Regions from separate parts of the Pseudomonas sp. m6p genome, predicted to be linked through region 3. Evidence: predicted binding sites of a transcription regulator. Region 3 holds the regulator's gene; each other region holds the start of a gene.
The links. The regulator FliA, encoded in region 3, starts transcription of late flagellar genes. The targets are predictions, from matches to a motif close to CTAAAGTTTNNNNNNNNNNNGCCGNTAA.

Region 1 (3,273 bases), 2.9 Mb from region 3:
TCAGCAGGCTCATTCCTGCAATCGATCACCGCTCATCAGAGCTGGAAGCGGCGCACCATGCCTTGCAGTGCGTTGGCCAATTGCGACAGTTCTTGGCTCGACGCACGGGTCTGATCGGCACCCGTCGCCGAACGGACCGACAGGTCGCGAATGTTCACCAGATTACGATCCACTTCCCGCGCGACTTGCGCCTGCTCTTCGGCGGCACTGGCGATCACCAGATTACGCTCATGGATCTCATGCACCGAAGCGGTGATGGTTTCCAGCGCTTCCCCGGCGCGCTCGGCCAATGCCAGTGTGGTCGTGGCCCGTGCAGCGCTGGCCTGCATTGAGTCCAGCGCCAGGCTTGAACCACTGCGCATGCCCTGCACCATCTGCTCGATCTCCTGCGTCGATTGCTGGGTGCGATAGGCCAGCGCCCGCACTTCGTCGGCGACCACCGCAAAACCTCGTCCACTTTCCCCTGCACGGGCCGCCTCGATGGCGGCGTTGAGCGCAAGCAGGTTGGTCTGCTCGGCAATGGCACGGATCACATCCAGCACTTTGCCGATGTCCTGTGACTGGTTGGCCAACGATTGCACCAACTCGCCGGTGTGCTGCACGTCGCTGGCCAGCGCATTGATGGCCGATGCGGTATCAATGACCCGCGCCTGCCCCAGTTGCGCCGACTCACTGGATTGGCGGGTGGCATCGGATGTCGACACGGCATTGCGAGCGACTTCTTCAACGGCTGTGGTCATTTCATTGACCGCCGTCGCTGCCTGTTCGATTTCGTTGTTCTGCTGCTGCAGGCCTTGTGTGCTGTCGAGCGTCACCGCGTTGAGCTCATCGGCAGCGGTGGCCAATTGCGTGGCCGAACCGCTGATGCCTTGCAGCGTTTCCCGCAGGTTCTGCTGCATGGTTGCCAGCGCCTTGAGCAAACGGCTGACTTCATCGTTACCGTGGGTTTCGATCGGCCGGGTCAGGTCGCCCCGAGCCACACTTTCGGCAGCGCTGACGGCGCTGCTCAGCGGACGGACGATGCTGCGGGTGAGCAACATCGCCAGCGCCACCGTAGCCAGCGCCGCCAGCGCTATGAAGAGGCTGACGATGGTGCGCGAGGTCTGGTAGTGGTCAGCGGATTTCTGGCTTTCCGCAGCAACCTGTCTGGCGAACAGATCCGCCAGGTCATTGAGCTGCTTGCCGGAGCCATCGACCACGGTCTTCATATCAATCAGCAACAGTTTGGTCAGTTCGTTACGCTTGCCTTGATCGGCCAGGGTGAAGGATTGCGCGATGCCGGTGCGATAGGCAGCGAAGGTTTTTTTGAACTGGTCATAGAGCTGCTGGCCTTCCGGCGTGGTGACCAGTTTGTCGTAGGCGGCGATCTTCTCGCTCAGTTCCCTGTCGCGGGTGTCCATCTGGCTGCGGTAAGTCGCGATGTTCTGCGGATCCTGATCAAGGGCCATGCGCAGGGAAATCGTGCGGATCCGCAACATCAGCTCGCGAATCTCGTCACCGCCGCGAATGCTCGGCAACCACTGGCTCTCTACCGCGACCTCACTGTCACGGATGCTCGACATCTGCCCCAAGGCGAATACCCCAAGCAGCGCCACCAGGACCGCGATCAGGGCAAAACCCAATGCGGCACGGGGAGCAATATTCAACTGACGAAGCAACATGACGAACGCCCTTATTCTTGTATTGGCCAGATTGAAGGGGCGAACAGCGGCAGTCCCCTCTCGTTAGCGGGCTATCGGCAAGTTGTACGATGACTTGAAGGGAATTGTCTTTCGCGAGGACAAAAAAAATCCCCGTATCTTTCGATACGAGGATTTTTAATATGGTCGGGGTAAGGGGATTCGAACTCCTGACATCCTGCTCCCAAAGCAGGCGCGCTACCGGACTGCGCTATACCCCGGTAAAAAAAAGGCGACCTTTCAAAGATCGCCTTCTTCGATCAGCGCTTTTGGCCTCTGATCTTAAGATTCGATCCCAGTGTTACCTGGTTTCAAAAATGGTGGGTCGTGTGGGATTCGAACCTACGACCAATTGGTTAAAAGCCAACTGCTCTACCAACTGAGCTAACGACCCAAAAATGGTCGGGGTAAGGGGATTCGAACTCCTGACATCCTGCTCCCAAAGCAGGCGCGCTACCGGACTGCGCTATACCCCGGCTTGAAATTGGCTCCGTGACCAGGACTCGAACCTGGGACCCAATGATTAACAGTCATTTGCTCTACCGACTGAGCTATCACGGAACTACATATTTCAATTTACAACGGTGAAACTTACAGCTCTTAGACGTCGTTCGCATCGCTGCGTTCGTGTGTCTGAGGCGCGCTATTCTACAACCTAGAACACCTCTGTCAACCCCCTAAATCGCTTTCAAGTTAATGATTTGCAACTTATTTCAGATTTCAGCTCAGTGAGCTGAGATGCTGCGGGTGACTGACTGCGGGGCGCACTTTACAAGCCTTTTCCTTAGAGTTCAACAGCCTAACGAAAAAAAGGCCTCGCAAAGCGAGGCCTTCCTTATTTCACTGGCTTTACCGCTCAGTCGAAAACGATTTCGTCGTTCACGACCTTGCCGGTTGCCGTGTCGCCCGGCAGGAAATGCCCTGACAGGATCAACTGCGCCAACGGGTTTTCGATCCAGCGCTGGATCGCACGTTTGAGCGGACGTGCGCCATACACCGGGTCGTAACCCACGGCAATCAGCTTGTCCATCGCTTCCGGGCTCAGTTCCAGCTTCAGCTCGCGCTCGACCAGACGACTGCGCAGACGGCCCAGCTGGATCTCGGTAATGCCGGCGATCTGATCCCGCGCCAATGGCTCGAAGATCACCACTTCGTCGACCCGGTTGATGAACTCGGGACGGAAGTGACTGGTCAGCGCGTCCATCACCGCTGCACGCTGCGCCTCACGGTCACCGACCAGTTCCTGGATCTGCGACGAGCCGAGGTTCGAGGTCATGACAATCACGGTATTACGGAAATCCACCGTACGTCCGTGGCTGTCGGTCAGGCGTCCATCCTCCAGCACTTGCAGCAGGATGTTGAACACGTCCGGGTGCGCCTTCTCGACCTCATCCAGCAGGATCACCGAGTAAGGCTTGCGACGTACCGCTTCGGTCAGGTAACCGCCCTCCTCGTAACCTACGTAGCCTGGTGGTGCCCCGATCAGCCGCGCCACGGAATGTTTCTCCATGAACTCGGACATGTCGATCCGCACCATTGCCTCTTCCGTGTCGAAGAGGAATTCGGCCAGCGCCTTGCACAGCTCGGTTTTACC
Region 2 (3,273 bases), 1.3 Mb from region 3:
TTCAGCCCGGCAAACTGGCGCAGGATCGTGGTTTCGTACAGCGCTTCCTCCATCGCTGGATCGCTGTAGCCGAACCAGTTCTGCAGCAGATGCACACGCAGCATCGCCATCAACGGGTAGGCCGGACGGCCACCTTCACCTTTCGGATAATGTGGCTCGATCAAAGCAATCAAGCCCTTCCACGGCACCACCCGATCCATCTCGATCAGGAACAACTCCTTGCGGGTTTGCTTGCGCTTGCCAGCGTACTCGGCGTCGGCGAAGGTCATCTGCTTCATCGGGAAACTCGGTGGGTGGGGTCGCGGTATTTTGCCAAATCAGAAAGTCTTTTTCAGAGTTTCCTTAGCAATGCGGCAAATAATGCGCGCGGATAAACTTTTCGTACGTCTCGAATTTCTTCCGCGAGATTGGCGGATGTTTCGAATCCTACAAAAGAATAGAAGGCGATCAATGCCGCGCCCAAAACGGCTAACATCGGGCTGATCCCCGGCTTGAACTCCAGGCTGCGACCCAATTCCGCTTCGCCTGTACGGAAATACCAAGCAGCGGCAACAACGACCAAAAGAAGACCCGACAGCTCAATGACTGTCATCACCAGGTTGGCTCCCAAAGACTCTCTAATTCCCCTCGCATTTAAGAGCGCGATAACGAGAAGGAACAGTAGGGCTGCGATGTGAGGCGATACACGGATGAACGCCGCTAGGTAATCACCCGCAAACGCCAGCGATAAACCCGCCGCGCTCGTAACAGCTGCCGATAGCATGCAAAAGCCAACGAGAAAAGAAATGAGCGGAGACCGGAACGCCTTTTCTGCGAAAACCGATGCGGCGCCCGCGTGAGGATATTTTGTCACCAACTCTGCGTAGGAACCTGCAGTAAGCATCGCGAAAAACAGAGCGATGAGCAGGGGCACCCATATTGCGCCACCTACCTCGCCCGCAATTGTCCCGGCGAGCGCATAAACGCCCGCCCCGAGTACATCGCCGAGAATAAACAGAAAAAGCATAGGGCCAGTGACGGCGCGACGCAGGGAGGTCTTGGGGGGCGTAGTCTTCACGTTCAACTTCCTGGCTTGAGGTTGCGACAGCCGATCAGTGGGCTGATAGCTAGGTGGCTTTACTCTCAAGCAATGGAAATTCGCGTATCACTAAAGTTCACATATCTTGCCAAAGTGACGGGGGGAATACGCCGCCTCTACAAGCAGAATAGGGCTTCAAAATCGCCCTCGAACTCAATAAAAATCTATAACAAAAAAGGCCGTGGCGGGCCTTTTTCGTAATCAAACTAAAATCACTTAGTCAACCTAGACTGACCTTGTCGGAGCCGCGTCCGGCTACCAAGACCTTTTGCTACGCCGACCTCTTTCAGGAGGATTCGCGATGCCAAATCATTCCTGATCCCTTCCCTACTATTCAAGATCAATCAAAACCAATTCGCGTGAGACCGCCATCATGGAGCTCACCCTATGTGTCAAGCAGCGTGGAACGGTTTAGGTTGGAAGCAATGGGCGTAGTACGCTGGAAACGATCAGCAAGAACGAAGATTTCATCGATATGACTCTCGCGATGCTCATGGCACCGGAGTGATCTACATCATGATCCGTATGCCTAACCGTGCAGCCGCACTGTGCCAAACCCATGGGATTCCCAAGGCACCGTTAAAGGCAGCCTAAAAGCGGGGGCTTTCAATCAGTTACCGAATCATCACTGATCTGATTGACCTTTTTAGTACCTCAGGGCGTGTATCGCCATTCGGGACATAGAACATCACAAATCGCTCGTGTAGCTCAAACTGCTCGAGGTGGCCACACCTCAATACACTTAACACAACCTATTGTTATTAAAGTTTTTTTTGCGATACCCACTAACCTTTTTCTAGTATCTGCCGATGGCATTCTAATTGGACATAAGAGGCATCGGGAATGAGAAACAATCAACCAGTAACGCAGCGCGAAATTGCGCTAGCTCCTCAACAAAAGCTCATCTCAACGACAGATGTCCGAGGAGTTATTACTTATTGCAATGACTCCTTCGTCGAGATCAGCGGTTTCGACCGAAGCGATCTGATTGGCGCCCCTCAAAACATCGTCCGCCATCCTGATGTTCCATCTGCAGTCTTTGCGCATATGTGGAGCGCTCTTAAGCAAGGCAACCCGTGGATGGGGATTGTCAAAAACCGTTCTAGGAATGGCGATCACTACTGGGTGAACGCTTACGTAACACCAATTTTTGAAGGCAGCCAAGTCGTTGGCTTTGAATCGGTCAGAGTCAAACCGACCGTTGAGCAGATCCGACGCGCAGAATCCCTTTACCGGCGCATCAGCCAGGGAAAACCCGCCATTCCCACTCGAGACAAGTGGCTGCCTGCCCTGCTGGACTACCTGCCGTACCTTGTTATGGGTCTGGTGGGCACTTTGAGCGGTCTACTTCTCGACGCATCCGTAGCTATTGTCGCCACAATAGGCACATCCGCTCCGCTCGGACTGATGACCTCTCGTTGGCAAAAGCAAGGAACAATGCGCCTGTTGCAGATGGCTGAGCCCTCTACTTCTGATCAACTTATTGCACAGATGTACAGTGATCAGCACGGGGCTCAAGCGCGTTTGGAAACAGCCTTTGTGAGCCAGGCTGCGCGTCTGAAGACCTGTCTCACACGCCTGCAAGACACCGCAGAGCAACTCAGTGGGTTAGCCGGGAGATCCGACATACTGGTCTCTGACAGCTCACGTGGACTTGATCGCCAGCGCGTCGAGACCGAGCAAGTGTCCGCTGCAGTCAATCAGATGGCGGCGACCACACAAGAAGTCGCGAGCCATGTCCAGCGCACCGCTGACGCCACCCAGGAGGCTAATCTGTTGACCGGACGCGGACGCGACATTGCCCGAGATACCCGCGAAGCGATCCAGCGCCTCTCTGCAGTGGTGGGTGAAACTGGGGAGACCGTCGCGCAGTTGGCCAAGGACAGCAACGAAATCGGAACAGTGGTCGACGTAATCAAAGGTATTGCCGATCAAACCAACTTACTGGCACTGAATGCCGCGATCGAGGCCGCGCGCGCTGGCGATATGGGTCGAGGCTTCGCTGTAGTGGCCGACGAGGTACGTCAGTTGGCACAGCGCACGTCTGAGTCCACTAAGCAGATCCATGACCTGATCACCAAGCTTCAGACTTCCTCTAACACTGCCGTACAGACAATGGAGAGCGGCCATCGTCAAGCCGAAGAAGGTGTGGCGTGGGTACTTGAAGCAGACAAGGCATTGGTGGGAATCAGTGA
Region 3 (3,273 bases):
GACTTCGGTGACCAGTTGGGTCACACGCTTGATCACCTGACCGGTGAGGTCCTGGTAATCCTGAGCCAGCAGGATGTCGTTCAGGTTGCTCGACACCGCACGGTTGTCCGTGCTGCTGCGTGACAGAAAACCGTCGACCCGGCGCGCCAGTTCGCGGAACTCTTCAGCCCCGACTTCACGACGCATGAAGCGGCCCCAATCGGTGCTCAGCGCCTGGGCTTCTTCAGCCAGGCCATTGACCACCGGGGTGGCGCTTTCCACCAGATCCATGGTGCGGTTGGCCGCGGCTTCGGTCAGCTTGACCACATAGCCCAGGCGTTCGGTGGCGTCGGTGATTTGCGACACTTCCTCGGCCTGTGGCATGTGCGGATCGATCTGGAAGTTGACGATCGCACTGTGCAGTTCGCGTGTGAGCTTGCCCACTTCCTGATACAGGCCACGGTCACGGGTCTGATTGAGCTCATGGATCAGTTGCACAGCGTCGCCGAACCTGCCTTTTTCAAGGCTCTCGACCAGTTCGACCGCGTGTTTTTTCAGGGTCGATTCGAAATCGCCCTGTGAAGATTCGTTATGCTCCATAGCTCCCCCGCGCGTTCATCAGCCGATGCGTTCGAAAATCTTCTCGATTTTTTCTTTCAGCGCCTGAGCCGTGAAAGGTTTGACCACGTAGCCGTTCACGCCGGCCTGGGCCGCTTCGATGATCTGCTCGCGCTTGGCTTCGGCAGTCACCATCAGCACGGGCAGGTGCTTGAGTTTTTCATCGGCACGCACGTGGCGCAGCAGGTCGATACCGGTCATGCCCGGCATGTTCCAGTCCGTTACCAGAAAGTCGATGCTTCCGCTGTTGAGCACCGGAATGGCAGTGGTGCCATCGTCGGCCTCGACGGTGTTGGTGAACCCCAGATCACGCAGCAGGTTCTTGATGATCCGCCGCATCGTTGAGAAGTCATCAACGATGAGGATTTTCATGTTCTTGTCCAATTCGACCTCCAAGCAGTCTTAAACGCGCCCAGCACCTGGACGCGCCATTTCAATCAATCCGGCAAAGCACTCGATGACTGTCTGGAGCACAACAGAGCAAGACCGGTGCCGTTCATCACCGCACCAGCCTCGTTCGCAGTGTCCCCACACTGCCTTCAGCGCGCTCGCCACTCCCCCAAACGCCCCCGCAAACGGGCCGCGCACTGGCTGTGTAACTGGCTGACCCGCGATTCACTGACGCCAAGGACTTCACCGATTTCCTTGAGGTTCAGTTCTTCGTCGTAGTACAGCGCCAACACCAGTCGCTCACGCTCCGGCAAATTGGCAATCGCGTCCGCCAGCGCAGCCTGGAAGCGTTCATCTTCCAGATCGCGTGACGGCTCAAGATGAGCACTGGCGCCATCCTCGTGCAGCCCTTCGTGTTCGCCGTCCTGCAGCAGATCGTCGAAACTGAACAGCCGGCTGCCCAGCGTGTCATTCAAAATCCCGTAGTAATCATCGAGACTCAATTGGAGTTCGGCCGCAACCTCGTGATCTTTAGCATCACGGCCGGTTTTAGCTTCAATTGAGCGAATTGCGTCGCTGACCATACGGGTGTTGCGGTGAACCGAGCGTGGTGCCCAATCCCCTTTGCGCACTTCATCGAGCATCGCGCCGCGGATCCGAATGCCCGCGTACGTTTCGAAACTGGCGCCTTTGCTGGCGTCATATTTGGTCGAGACTTCGAGCAGGCCGATCATCCCGGCCTGAATCAGGTCTTCAACCTGCACACTCGCCGGCAAGCGCGCCAGCAAGTGATAGGCAATGCGCTTGACCAGTGGCGCGTAACGCTCGATCAACTCGTACTGCGCGTCACGTGCCGATTTCTTGTAGTAGTTCATACCGCTGGCGGTCATAACACAGGCCCTGCCGTTTGCTGCACGAGGCGCTCGACGAAAAACTCAAGGTGCCCACGCGGGTTGGCAGGCAGCGGCCAGGTATCGACCTTCTGTGCGATCGCCTTGAACGCCAGCGCGCACTTGGAACGCGGAAAGGCTTCATAGACCGCTCGCTGCTTCTGCACTGCCTTGCGCACGCTTTCGTCGTACGGCACCGCGCCGACGTATTGTAAGGCGACGTCGAGAAAGCGATCCGTGACCTTGGTCAACTTGGCGAACAGATTGCGCCCTTCCTGCGGACTCTGCGCCATGTTGGCGAGGACGCGGAAGCGGTTCATGCCGTAGTCGCGGTTGAGCAGTTTGATCAGCGCGTAGGCGTCGGTGATCGAGGTCGGCTCGTCGCAGACCACCAGCAACACTTCCTGCGCGGCGCGCACGAAACTGACTACCGAGTCACCAATGCCCGCAGCGGTGTCGATCACCAGTACATCGAGATTGTCGCCGATGTCGCTGAAGGCCTGAATCAGACCGGCATGTTGCGCCGGGCTCAGGTGCACCATGCTCTGGGTGCCGGAAGCGGCCGGCACGATGCGGATCCCGCCGGGGCCCTGCAACAGCACGTCGCGCAGCTCGCAGCGGCCTTCGATTACATCGGCCAGCGTGCGTTTGGGGGTCAGTCCCAGCAGAACGTCGACGTTCGCCAGCCCCAGGTCAGCGTCCAGCAGCATGACCCGACGGCCAAGCTCTGCCAGCGCCAGAGACAAGTTCACTGACACGTTAGTCTTGCCGACGCCACCTTTGCCGCCGGTCACCGCGATCACCTGTACGGGATGCATGCTGCCCATGTTATTTCTTTACCTTGTCTTGCATAGACGGAGGCCACATTACTGGCTGCGCGTTCACAACCGGAACAATGCATGGCAGACCATCGATGTAGGTACAAAAACTGTTCATTACCTCAGCCAACCTGCTTGGTCGGGCTGTGGTAGATATCAGCGAACATGTCAGCCATGGCTTCTTCGCTGGGTTCTTCCTGCATTTGCACGCTGACGGCGCGGCTGACCAACTGATGACGGCGCGGCAGATGCAGATCATCCGGAATCCGTGGGCCATCGGTCAGGTACGCGACCGGCAGTTCATGACTGATCGCCAGGCTCAACACTTCGCCAAGGCTGGCCGTCTCATCCAGTTTAGTCAGGATGCAGCCGGCAAGCCCGCAACGCTTGTAACTGTGATAAGCGGCGGTTAGAACCTGTTTCTGGCTGGTGGTTGCCAGCACCAGATAATTTTTTGAACGGATGCCACGCCCGGCCAGACTTTCCAGCTGCATGCGCAGCGCCGGATCGCTGGCCTGCAGGCCGGCGGTATCGATCAGCACCACGCGTTTGCGCAGCAGAGGGTCCAGCGCCTGAAC

Region 1: a site for FliA is predicted at 1,733-1,760, ahead of ACYZUM_RS21730 (methyl-accepting chemotaxis protein). Genes of this name have one in related genera too.
Region 2: a site for FliA is predicted at 1,864-1,891, ahead of ACYZUM_RS10445 (methyl-accepting chemotaxis protein). Genes of this name have one in related genera too.

What each region holds. Positions count from the first base shown of each region.
Region 1 covers NZ_CM147084.1:4,776,786-4,780,058, forward strand. The annotation lists gene ACYZUM_RS21730 (methyl-accepting chemotaxis protein) at 36-1,661, opposite strand; tRNA gene ACYZUM_RS21735 (tRNA-Pro) at 1,824-1,900, opposite strand; tRNA gene ACYZUM_RS21740 (tRNA-Lys) at 1,998-2,073, opposite strand; tRNA gene ACYZUM_RS21745 (tRNA-Pro) at 2,079-2,155, opposite strand; tRNA gene ACYZUM_RS21750 (tRNA-Asn) at 2,165-2,240, opposite strand; gene clpB (ATP-dependent chaperone ClpB) at 2,536-3,273, opposite strand, start outside.
Region 2 covers NZ_CM147084.1:2,306,442-2,309,714, forward strand. The annotation lists gene ACYZUM_RS10430 (IS5-like element IS1384 family transposase) at 1-278, opposite strand, end outside; partial or broken gene ACYZUM_RS10435 (APC family permease) at 344-1,006, opposite strand; partial or broken gene ACYZUM_RS10440 (hypothetical protein) at 1,373-1,586, shown strand; gene ACYZUM_RS10445 (methyl-accepting chemotaxis protein) at 1,922-3,273, shown strand, end outside.
Region 3 covers NZ_CM147084.1:977,065-980,337, reverse strand. The annotation lists gene ACYZUM_RS04610 (protein phosphatase CheZ) at 1-579, opposite strand, end outside; gene ACYZUM_RS04605 (chemotaxis response regulator CheY) at 598-969, opposite strand; gene fliA (RNA polymerase sigma factor FliA) at 1,137-1,877, opposite strand; gene fleN (flagellar synthesis regulator FleN) at 1,874-2,704, opposite strand; gene flhF (flagellar biosynthesis protein FlhF) at 2,818-3,273, opposite strand, start outside.